3 regions of the Fretibacterium sp. OH1220_COT-178 genome follow, and region 3 is predicted to be linked to each of the others. Evidence: riboswitches for the same ligand, from Rfam matches in the RefSeq annotation. Region 3 holds a riboswitch; each other region holds the start of a gene.
What was found. A riboswitch is a leader RNA that binds a small molecule or an ion and turns the genes downstream of it on or off. The one in region 3 is predicted to bind thiamine pyrophosphate.
Positions count from the first base shown of each region.

Region 1: another riboswitch for thiamine pyrophosphate. It lies ahead of EII26_RS12235 (hydroxyethylthiazole kinase); the one in region 3 lies ahead of thiT (energy-coupled thiamine transporter ThiT).
Region 2: another riboswitch for thiamine pyrophosphate. It lies ahead of thiD (bifunctional hydroxymethylpyrimidine kinase/phosphomethylpyrimidine kinase); the one in region 3 lies ahead of thiT (energy-coupled thiamine transporter ThiT).

Region 1 is NZ_RQYL01000039.1:11,694-14,958, forward strand. Features, by position in the region: gene EII26_RS12225 (phosphatidylserine decarboxylase family protein) at 1-82, shown strand, start outside; gene pssA (CDP-diacylglycerol--serine O-phosphatidyltransferase) at 79-837, shown strand; TPP riboswitch at 862-970, shown strand; gene EII26_RS12235 (hydroxyethylthiazole kinase) at 1,069-1,899, shown strand; gene thiE (thiamine phosphate synthase) at 1,896-2,534, shown strand; gene EII26_RS12245 (prepilin peptidase) at 2,616-3,265, opposite strand, start outside.
Region 2 is NZ_RQYL01000005.1:88,284-91,548, forward strand. Features, by position in the region: gene EII26_RS03495 (NAD(P)-dependent oxidoreductase) at 1-27, opposite strand, end outside; gene serC (3-phosphoserine/phosphohydroxythreonine transaminase) at 124-1,212, opposite strand; TPP riboswitch at 1,485-1,584, shown strand; gene thiD (bifunctional hydroxymethylpyrimidine kinase/phosphomethylpyrimidine kinase) at 1,662-2,483, shown strand; gene cytX (putative hydroxymethylpyrimidine transporter CytX) at 2,480-3,265, shown strand, end outside.
Region 3 is NZ_RQYL01000023.1:3,020-6,284, forward strand. Features, by position in the region: gene EII26_RS09715 (adenine deaminase) at 1-329, shown strand, start outside; gene EII26_RS09720 (ATP-binding protein) at 451-1,515, opposite strand; TPP riboswitch at 1,575-1,678, shown strand; gene thiT (energy-coupled thiamine transporter ThiT) at 1,767-2,288, shown strand; gene EII26_RS09730 (UvrD-helicase domain-containing protein) at 2,371-3,265, opposite strand, start outside.

The DNA.
Region 1 (3,265 bases), on a different contig from region 3:
GCCGAAGGATGTAAGATTGATAGCCAAGCTTGGAGATAAGGTCCATGCCGGAGTCTCTTCTTTAGGAGTGATGGATCCGTGAGCTTTTTGAAGGGCCGCAAATGGAGGCGCAGGCGCAAGCCGCTCGAGTTCCGACAGATCGCCCCCAACATGGTGACGAGCGGCAATCTGCTCTGTGGCCTGTTTTCTTTGATGCTGGCCGTGGAGGGGCGGTTCGTGCCGGCCGCGTGGCTGGTGTTCTTTGCCGTGATCTTCGACGGGCTGGACGGCAAGGTGGCGCGCAGTCTGGGAGGGGGTACCCAGTTCGGTCTCGAGTTCGACAGCCTGGCCGACCTGGTCAGTTTCGGGGTCGCCCCGGGCATGTTGGTCTATATGGCCTCTCTCAGAGGAGTGGGTGGGCTTTTCGGCGTCGTGGCGGCCTGTTTCTTCGTCCTCTGCGTCGCACTCCGTCTGGCGCGCTTCAACGTCGTCCACGTTCCCGGTCCCTTCCAGGGGCTTCCCAGCCCGGCGGGCGGGCTTTTCGTGGCCTCCTTCGTGCTGGCCGACGCGATCCTCCATCCGGCGGCGATGGCGGCCATCCTTGCCTTCGCGGGTTTCCTCATGGTGTCGAGCGTCCCCTACGCGAACCTCAAGAAGCTCACCAAGAGGAGTGCCGACAGGAAACGCTGCATGGCGTTGCTGGTCATGGTGTCCCTGTGTTTCGCGTTCCTCGGCGCGGCGGCTCCGCTCTTCCTCTTCGCCCTCTACATCGTCAGCGGCCTGGTCCGCTTCGATTGGGGGCAGTGGCTTCTTTTGCCGGAGGCCAGAAACCAGGAGGCCGTCACAAAGCCGCATTGATGCTCGAGGATGGTTGACTGAAAATTTTTCCCGCGGGGGAGCCCAGGCTGAGAGGAGGGAACGCGCGAGCGGACTCTCGACCCCTGAACCTGATCCGGGTAATGCCGGTGCAGGAAGTCGGACGTTTCGGACTGACGGAGGCTCTCCATTCCTGTGGGATGGGGAGCTTTTTTATTTATGGCCGGTGGGAGCGCCCCGCGGCGCATCCGATTCGGGAGGAGGACGATGACCGTGACAAAATCGTTGAAGGACTGCACCGGGAGGGACGTGGAGGCGGCATGGCGCGCCTTGCGGGAGCGGAGGCCGCTGATCTTCCACGTCACCAATGACGTGGCGGCACCGCTTCAGGCCAACGTCTGCCTGGCGGTGGGGGCCTCCCCGCTCATGTCCAGGCATCCGGAGGAAACCGAGGAGCTGATCGCCCTCTCGAGCGGCTTCCTGGCGAATCTGGGGACCCCGACGCCGGACTCCGTCAGGGTCGTGAACCTGGGGCTCTCCGCGGCGCGGAAAAAGGGCTGCATGACGCTTCTGGACCCGGTCGGCTACGGGGCGTCGCGCCTGAGGGTCGACCTCTTCGACGGGATCATGAGGGAACACCCGCTGTCGATCCTCAAGGGGAATGCGGGAGAGATCTCCCTGATGGCCGGGGTGGGAGGATCGACCCGAGGGGTGGATGCCGTTGGGGCCGGGGACCTGAGGCGCGGGGTGCTCGAGCTGTCGCGGCGCCATGGCTGCGTGACTTGCGCCACGGGGCCCGAGGACCTGATCGGCGACGGGACGGCCGTGGCGACGGTGAGGGGTGGGAGCGCCCTTCTCCCCCTGGTCTCCGGAAGCGGGTGTGTCTCCGGAACGGTCGTGCTGGCGGTCGCGGCGGCCTGCGGCGACCCGGCCCTGGGAACGCTCTGCGGGCTGCTTGCGATGGGCATCGCCTCGGAGCGGGCGGAGAAGAGCGCACGGGGGAGCGGCTCCTTTGCGGCCGGCCTGGTGGACGAGCTTCATCGGCTCGAACCGGAGCACCTTTCCGCCGACTCCGGCCGCTGGAGCGTGGAGGTCCCGCGATGAGAGCGATCGGGACGATCGATCTGCGCCGCGCGATGCGCCTTTACGTGATCCCCGACCGGACCGTGGGCGCGCCCCTTTCCCTGGAGGCGCAGGCCCGGCTGGCCCTGGCCGGAGGCGCAACCGCCCTGCAGCTGCGCGACAAGGGAATGGACGGCGGGGAGCTGCTCGGCGAGGCGACTCGGATGCTCTCCCTCTGCCGGGCGCGAAACGTCCCCCTCTTCGTGAACGACCGGCTGGACGTGGCCCTGGCCTGCGGGGCCGACGGCGTGCACCTGGGACAGAGCGACCTTCCGGTGGCCGATGCCCGTCGGCTGGCCCCGCGCCCCTTCGTGATCGGAGCGTCCGTGCGCACGCCGGAGGATGCGGCCCGGGCCGTGCGGGACGGGGCGGATTACCTTGGGGTCGGCGCGGTGTTCCCGACGGGCTCGAAGGACGACGCGCAGGTCATCGGTCCGGAGGGCGTCCGGGCCGTGGTGCGGGCGGCCTCCGTCCCCGTCGTGGCCATCGGAGGGATCTCCCTGGGGAATCTGGATGCGGTCATGGCCTGCGGTGCGGACGGCGCGGCGGTGATCTCCGCGGCCGTGCGCGGCGATGTGAGCGCCAATATGGAACGGCTGTCCCTGGCCCTTTTGTAGGGTTGTCCCAAGACGTCACAATACGGGAGCCCGAAGGACGTCCTTCGGGCTCCCGTATTTTCATCGTCTCGTGCGGAGAGGTCAGAGGAAGGGCCAGGGAGGCATGAAGGCCTCGGGCATGCCGAAGCGCTTGCCCAGGAACATCAGAACCTGAGGGCCGAAGAGAAGCGTCATATAGCATCCGACGGCCAGATAGGGCACCAGGGGGATGGAATCCCCTCGTCCCCATCGGACCTTGCCCCGGAGCATGAGGACGACGATCCCCACCCCGCCGGCCATGATGCCGAAATAGAAGGCCAGAAGCGTGAGGCGCCAGCCGAGGATGGCGCCGATCCCGGCCATGAAGCAGGCGTCGCCCCATCCCATCCCTCCTCGGCTGAGGAGGATGATGACGGCGAAGATGGCCCAGCCCGCGGCCGCCCCCACAAGCCCCTCCAGGACGGCGTCGCGTCCCCCGAACAGACGGACCAGAAGCCCGCCGACCCCCATGGCGAGAGCGAAGGCATCGAATACTTCGCTGGATTCATAGTCGGTAAGGGCGTTCAGAAGCAGGCCAAAGGTTCCGATCAGGGAGATGAGGCCGGCCCAGGAGGGCCCCCAGCGCCAAACGACGCCCGCCGCCGACGCCGCGCCGATGAGCTCGACCAGCAGATAGCGGGGGGAGATGCGCGTCCCGCACCCCCGGCATCTGCCGCGCTGCAACAGCCAGGAGGCGATCGGGATGAGTTCGG
Region 2 (3,265 bases), on a different contig from region 3:
GTCGGTGACCAAGATTCTCATGGACATAGGAAATTCCCCTTTCCGAAAAAACGGTCTTGGCCGTTCGCCGGAGCGTGCCGCGAAACGGCGCCGCAGTCGAAAAAATCCGACGGAACGGAGTTTTTACGAGCGCCGAGCCTCGTATTGCCGAAGAAAATCGACCAGGGCCTCGACGCCCTCCCTCGGCATCGCGTTGTAGATGGAGGCGCGCAGGCCGCCGACGCTCCTGTGACCCTTGAGGTTGTCGAACCCTGTGGCCTTGGCGGCGGCCACCACCTCCGCGTCCTCCTCCTTGCTGGGCGTCGCGAACGGCACGTTCATCAGGGAGCGATCCTCCTTGGACACCGTGCCCCGGAAGAGAGTGCTGCGGTCCAGGAAATCGTAGAGGATCGCGGCCTTCTCGCGGTTGCGCCGGTCCATCTCGGCCAGGCCGCCCATATCGAGAAGGTACCTGAAGATCTTCCCGCAGCAGTAGATGGCCCAGCAGTTGGGGGTGTTGTAGAGGGAGTCGGCGTCGGCATGGATCTTGTAGCTGAGGTAGGTCGGCACGGTCGGGGCCAGATCCTCCCGGATCAGGTCCTCCCGGATGATGACGACGGCCATGCCGGCGGGGCCGACGTTCTTCTGCACTCCGGCCCAGATGAGCCCGTATCGGTCCACCTCGCAGGGGCGGGAGAGGAACATGGAGGACTGATCGGAGACCAGGACCTTGCCCCGGGCATCCGGGAGCCGGTAATAGGTGGTGCCGTGGATGGTCTCGTTTTCGCAGATATAGACGTAGTCCGCATTCTCGGGGATGTCTAGGCTGGAGCAGTCGGGGATGTAGGAGAAGTTCCTGTCCTTGGACGACGCGACAATCCGCACCTCGCCGTACTTCCGTGCCTCGGCGATGGCTTTCTGGGACCAGGCGCCGGTCTCGACGCAGCAGGCGACGCCGTTCTTCATCAGGTTCATGGGGACCATGGCGAACTGCACGTGTCCGCCGCCCTGGACGAAAAGGATCCTGTAATTGTCCGGAATGCCCATGAGTTTGCGCAGATCCGCCTTTGCCTCGGCCAGGATGTCCTCGAAGGCCTTGGAACGGTGGCTCATCTCCATGACGCACATGCCGCTTCCGCGGCAGTTCATCATCTCGGCGGCGATCTCCTCCAGAACGGGCTCGGGCATCATGGCCGGCCCGGCGGAAAAGTTGTACGTGCGACCGTAATTCATAAGGATCAGCTTCTTTCCTTCCGAATTTTGCCGTCGGAACGGGGCGGCGAGCTCTTCCCCACGCCGCGGCCTCGGGCTCCCCCCGCGGATGTCGGGGGCCTCTCGCAGCGCAGCGCTACTATATCAAACGCCGACGGCCCCGACAAGGTAAGGTTTTCCGGGGGAATCCCGGCCCTGCAGAACGGGCGTGCTTCCCGTCGTTCCCTTCGACGGAAGGGGCCCGGCGTTTGACTTTATCCCTGCCTTGCCCTAAAATTCGACTCACAGTCGAATATCGTTTGCGGGGGAACTGAAGTTCGTTGAGAAGGTTAAAACCTGACCCCTTGAACCTGTCGGTTAATACCGGCGCAGGGAAGCAAAGCCGTAAGCGCACAGCGTTTCGTTGGATTCGGGGCGCCTTCCTTGACTCGGAGGGCGCCCTTTTATTATTGAAAGGAGGCGTTTTCGCCATGAAGAAAGTATTGAGCATAGCGGGCTCCGACTGCAGCGGAGGGGCGGGGATCCAGGCGGATCTGAAGACGTTCTCGGCCCACGGGGTCTTCGGGATGAGCGTCGTCGTCTCGGTGGTGGCGGAGAACACCAGCCGGGTGATCGCCATCCAGGATGTGACGCCGGATATGATCGAAAAGCAGATGGACGCCGTCTTCGAGGATATCGAGGTGGATGCCGTCAAGGTGGGGATGCTCTCCACGCCGGACTGCATGAGGGCCGTGGCGGCGGGACTGAGGCGCTACGCGCCCCGGAATGTGGTGATCGACCCCGTCATGTACGCCAAGAACGGCTGCGCCCTGATGGACCCGAACGCGGTGGGCTCGTTGATCGAGACGATCGTCCCCCTTGCGGAGGTCCTGACCCCAAACATCCCGGAGGCCGAGCGGATCGCCGGCATGAAGATCGGCTCTCGGGCCGACATGGAGACGGCGGCGCGCCTCATCCATGCCATGGGGTGCCGGAACGTTCTGGTGAAGGGAGGCCACGCCGTCGGCGACGCCGTCGACGTCCTGTTCGACGGGACGGAGTTCCGGCGCTTCGAGGCGCGTCGCATCGACACCAGGAACACGCACGGCACGGGCTGCACCTTCTCGTCGGCCATCGCCGCGAACCTGGCGCTCGGACACGACGTCGCCGGGGCCGTCGCACGGGCGAAGCGCTACGTCACCACGGCCATCGAGCACGCGCTGCCCATCGGCAAGGGGCATGGCCCCACGCACCATTTCTACGATCTCTACCGTGAGGGATTGAAGGGGATGGAGAGGGAGGTGGAGGCATGACCACGGCCGACAGGGTATCCACCTTCAGCCAGACGCTCCTGTGGTTCGGGGCCGCCGTCTCCATCGCCGAGATCCTCACCGGGGCGCTGTTGGCGCCCCTCGGGCTGGAGAGGGGGATGGGGGCGATCCTGCTGGGGCACGTCATCGGGGCCGCACTGCTCCTCCCCGCCGGGCTGATCGGTGCGCGAAGCGGCCTGTCCGCCGCGCGGTCGGTCCGCATCTCCTTCGGCCGGTACGGCTCCTACGCCTTCTCCGTCCTCAACCTGATGCAGCTGCTGGGCTGGACGGCCATCATGATCGTCAGCGGGGCCAAGGCCATGGACGGCATCACGGGGGAGCTCTGGGGGTTCCGGGACGAGGTCCTGGGCTGCGCAGTCATCGGACTTCTGATCGCCCTTTGGGTGCTGATGGGCATCAGGAATCTGGCGCGGGTCAACGTCGTCGTGGTGACGATGCTCTTCGTGCTCTCCCTGGTCCTGGGCTTCACGGTCTTCGGGCGTCCGCCCCTGGGGGCTCCGGCGGGGGAGCCGATGTCCTTCGGAGCGGCCGTGGAGCTCAACGTCGCCATGTCGCTCTCCTGGCTGCCCCTCATCTCCGACTACACCCGAAGGCTCCGGCGTCCGTTCTCGGGCACGGCGGGAAGCGTGCTGGGCTACTTTGCCGGAAGCGTGCTGATGTTCGCCATCGGCCTGGGGGCCGCCCTCTATGCGGGGACCTCCGACATCGCGCAGATCCTGCTTTCGGCGGGACTGGGGCTCGTCGCCCTGCTGATCGTCCTGTTC
Region 3 (3,265 bases):
TCGTGGTCTACGACCGGCCCTCCGACGCGCTGGCCGTGATCCGGGCCCTGAAAGAGTGCGGCGGGGGCAAGATCGCCGCGGTGGACGGGGCGGTGGTCGGCAGGCTGGAGCTCCCGATCTACGGCCTGATCTCCCGTCTGGATGCCGACGGGCTGGCCCGCGAGATATCGGGAATGAAAAAAATTCTGCGCAGCGCGCTGGGCCTGGAGGTCCCGAACCCCCTGATGCGCATCGTGTCCCTGGCCCTGCCCGTCATCCCCAAGGCCAAGTTCTCGGACATCGGACTGGTCGACGTGCTGGCACAGAAAATCGTACCGCTGATGGAGTGAGGTGGGAGGGGTTTAGGTGCCCCAGAGAGGACCTCCATCGGTCTCCGGTCCCAACAGGAAAACGGCCTTCTTGTGTGCTGCAGCCCTCGGGGTTTGGCCCGAGGGCTGTCTTATGGGATCATCATTTCAACTTGGCCTTTGAACCGGGATCCAGAAGGGCCCCCACCTGTTCTTCGAGTGACTCTGGCTGTGACTCTGGCTGTAAAGCTGAGGGGGGCGCGACGTTGCGATACTTTTGCAAGCGGCTCTGAGGCTTGTCGGGCAGGGTTCGTTCAATCCTGCGCGCTTCCAGAAGTTTACGGACAACCTTGTTGAGCTGACCGGACACCTTTTGCTGGCCCAGGGCTGCCGCAAGTTCGGCTTTGGCCTTTGGACCGGAGTTCAGAAGGGCCAAAACCTGTTCTTCGAGCGACCCCGGTTCTGGTTTTGGGCCCAGAGGAGCCGCGGTGGTGTGGATGGGAAACTCCAGCCAGAGGCCGTTTCCCTCGTAGCGCAAAGTGGGCGGAGAACCTCCTGCCGCCTTGCAGGATGTGAAGATATGCTCTATGCCGCGTCCCCAGGCCTCAATCATTCCCGCCCGAAACAAGGTATTGGCGATGTCGGGATTGGGCGGTTGGGACGCATGCTTGCCGGTCAACGTCTCGACCGTCCAGTTCGGGGCGAGCTCGCCGTTGTTCCAAAAGAGGAGCCGGTCCTCATAAACGCTGATCTGTATTGGTATGCCACTGGCATAGTCCTTGTGGGCAATGGCATTGAGCAAGGCTTCGCGCAGGGCGTCCTCGGGGATGGGATAGCGTTCCAGCCTCTGAAGCCCGTCATAGCTCACGATGGCTTTCAAATATTTGGTCAAGAGCAGGTCCATCGTCCTGTCGATCTGAGCAAAGAGGGAGCCTCGGATTTCGTCGTGGAAGAGAAGGTCGCTGTTGGTCCGGAAATAGGCGATTTTGACGAAAGCTCCCGTGATGAAGCGCTCCGGGTCCGGATGGAAAAGAAGAACGGCTGCGCGCTTTAAATGATTGCCTTGTCTCAGGTGCAACTTGTCGATAAGATTGGAGTCGCTCTCCTTCAGAACCTCGGCCGTCAGCCGTTTGCTCAGAGATGCCCGATCATCGGCCACGGCGTGGCCTATCAGGAATCCTCCGGCAGGAAGTCTAGTTTCTGAACAGGAGGATATGTAGACCGGCACATCCTATCAAGGGGGCTGTGGTCCGTCCTTGACAAACGCTCCCTCGGCTGTCACCATAGGGTGCACATCGGGGGAGCTGTCGCTGAGAGGGGGCCGAAATCGGGCCTCGACCCTGGAACCTGAACCGGATAATGCCGGCGTAGGAAGATGTCCGTCTCGCCGCTTCAGCCCTTTCTCTCGGCTCGTGGTTTAACCGCTCCCTCCTCCGTGCAGGGGTGCTGCCTGCAGTATTTTTCGAGGAGGTTTTTTGTATGTCCCGTTCGTCGCGTACCGTGATTTTGGTGGAGGGCGCCCTGTGCATCGCCCTCTCCGTGGTGCTGTCCTACATCCGCCTGTTTCGTCTGCCCCAGGGCGGTTCCGTGAACCTGGAACTGGTTCCGTTGATCCTGTTCGCCTGGCGGCGGGGCCTGTTCTGGGGCTGCGGCGCCGGGGTGCTCGCCGGGGTGCTGAACCTCCTGCTGGGCGGCTACGTGACGCATCCCGTCCAGGCGGTCCTGGACTACCCCGCGGCCTACGGAGCCATGGGGCTGGCTGCGCTGTTTCCCCGCCAGAAGCTCTCCGGGCTGCTCGTGGCGGCCCTGGCGCAGTTTGCGTGCCATTTGCTCTCCGGCGCCATCTTCTTCGCCAGCTATGCCCCGGAGGGGACCAACCCCTGGGTCTATTCCGCGGTCTACAACGGGTCGTTCCTGGCGCCCAAGGTGATCCTCTCGGCGGTCGTCACTTGGTTTCTGCTGCGGAAGCTGGAGCGGATCCATCCCGCCCGGGGTCAGTGAGGAGAGGGGCTGCGCCCCGAATGGAAACGCTCCGTCCATCCCAAACGCCCGTCCTTCCAGCCTCTGGAGGATGGGCGTTCGCTTATGTACGGTTACCGTGGGCCGCAGGGCAGCCCTTCGCCCAAGGGCACTCCCGGCAGTGCTCGGTCCGGGGCGGCCAGTCCCCCAGTGCGGCGCTCTGGGCCGCCGCCAGCACCCTCGCCCTCAGACCGTCCCATCCAAAGTTTCGGGGGAAGGCCTGCCGGTGCCCCATGCGACCGCCCTCCCGCAGGAACACCAGCCCCACGTCGACCTCCTCGAAGGGCTCGCCGCGGCGATCGGCCAGCTCCCGAACCACCAGCGCGTAGAAGGCCAGCTGCGCCCGGTAGAGCTCCGAGGGCGCATCCTCCGGCAGGGTGATCTTGTAGTCCAGCACGCGCCAGCGTCCGGGTCCGTCCGGGGAGCGCCACGCCACGTCCATGGCCCCGACCAGCGGCAGGCCGCCGACCCGGACCCGAAAGGGCGCCTCGCGCCGTGCCCTGTCCATCCGGAGCGCACGCCGGATCTCCATTCCCGCCTCGGAGCCCTCGAACCGGCCCAGCCAGTCGGCCAGGGTCTCCCTGGCGGCCGGATCGCGCCACACGTCCCGAAGGCCGGCGGGCAGCCGCGCCGGAACGCGCGGGTCCGACAGCCAGTAGGACAGCGTGTCCCGCTCGCCGGGCCGCACCCGTTCCGAGGGCCAGCGTGCCAGAATCCAGTGGGCCAGGGTCCCCAGCTCCGCGCCTCCGCTCCCCGCGGGGGGCGGTGCGCCCGACGGGTCCGGCACGCCCTCGTCGGGCACCTCCCAGCGGAGGTCCAGGCCCTGCCTATAGCGCCTTCGCCAGGCCAGCGGGCACCACTCGAACAGGGCGAACGACGTCGCCGAGAAGGACGCCAGCGTCGTCCCGCTGCGGTCCGGTGCCGGGATCGCCGTGGGGACCGGCGCCGCGGCGGGGGGG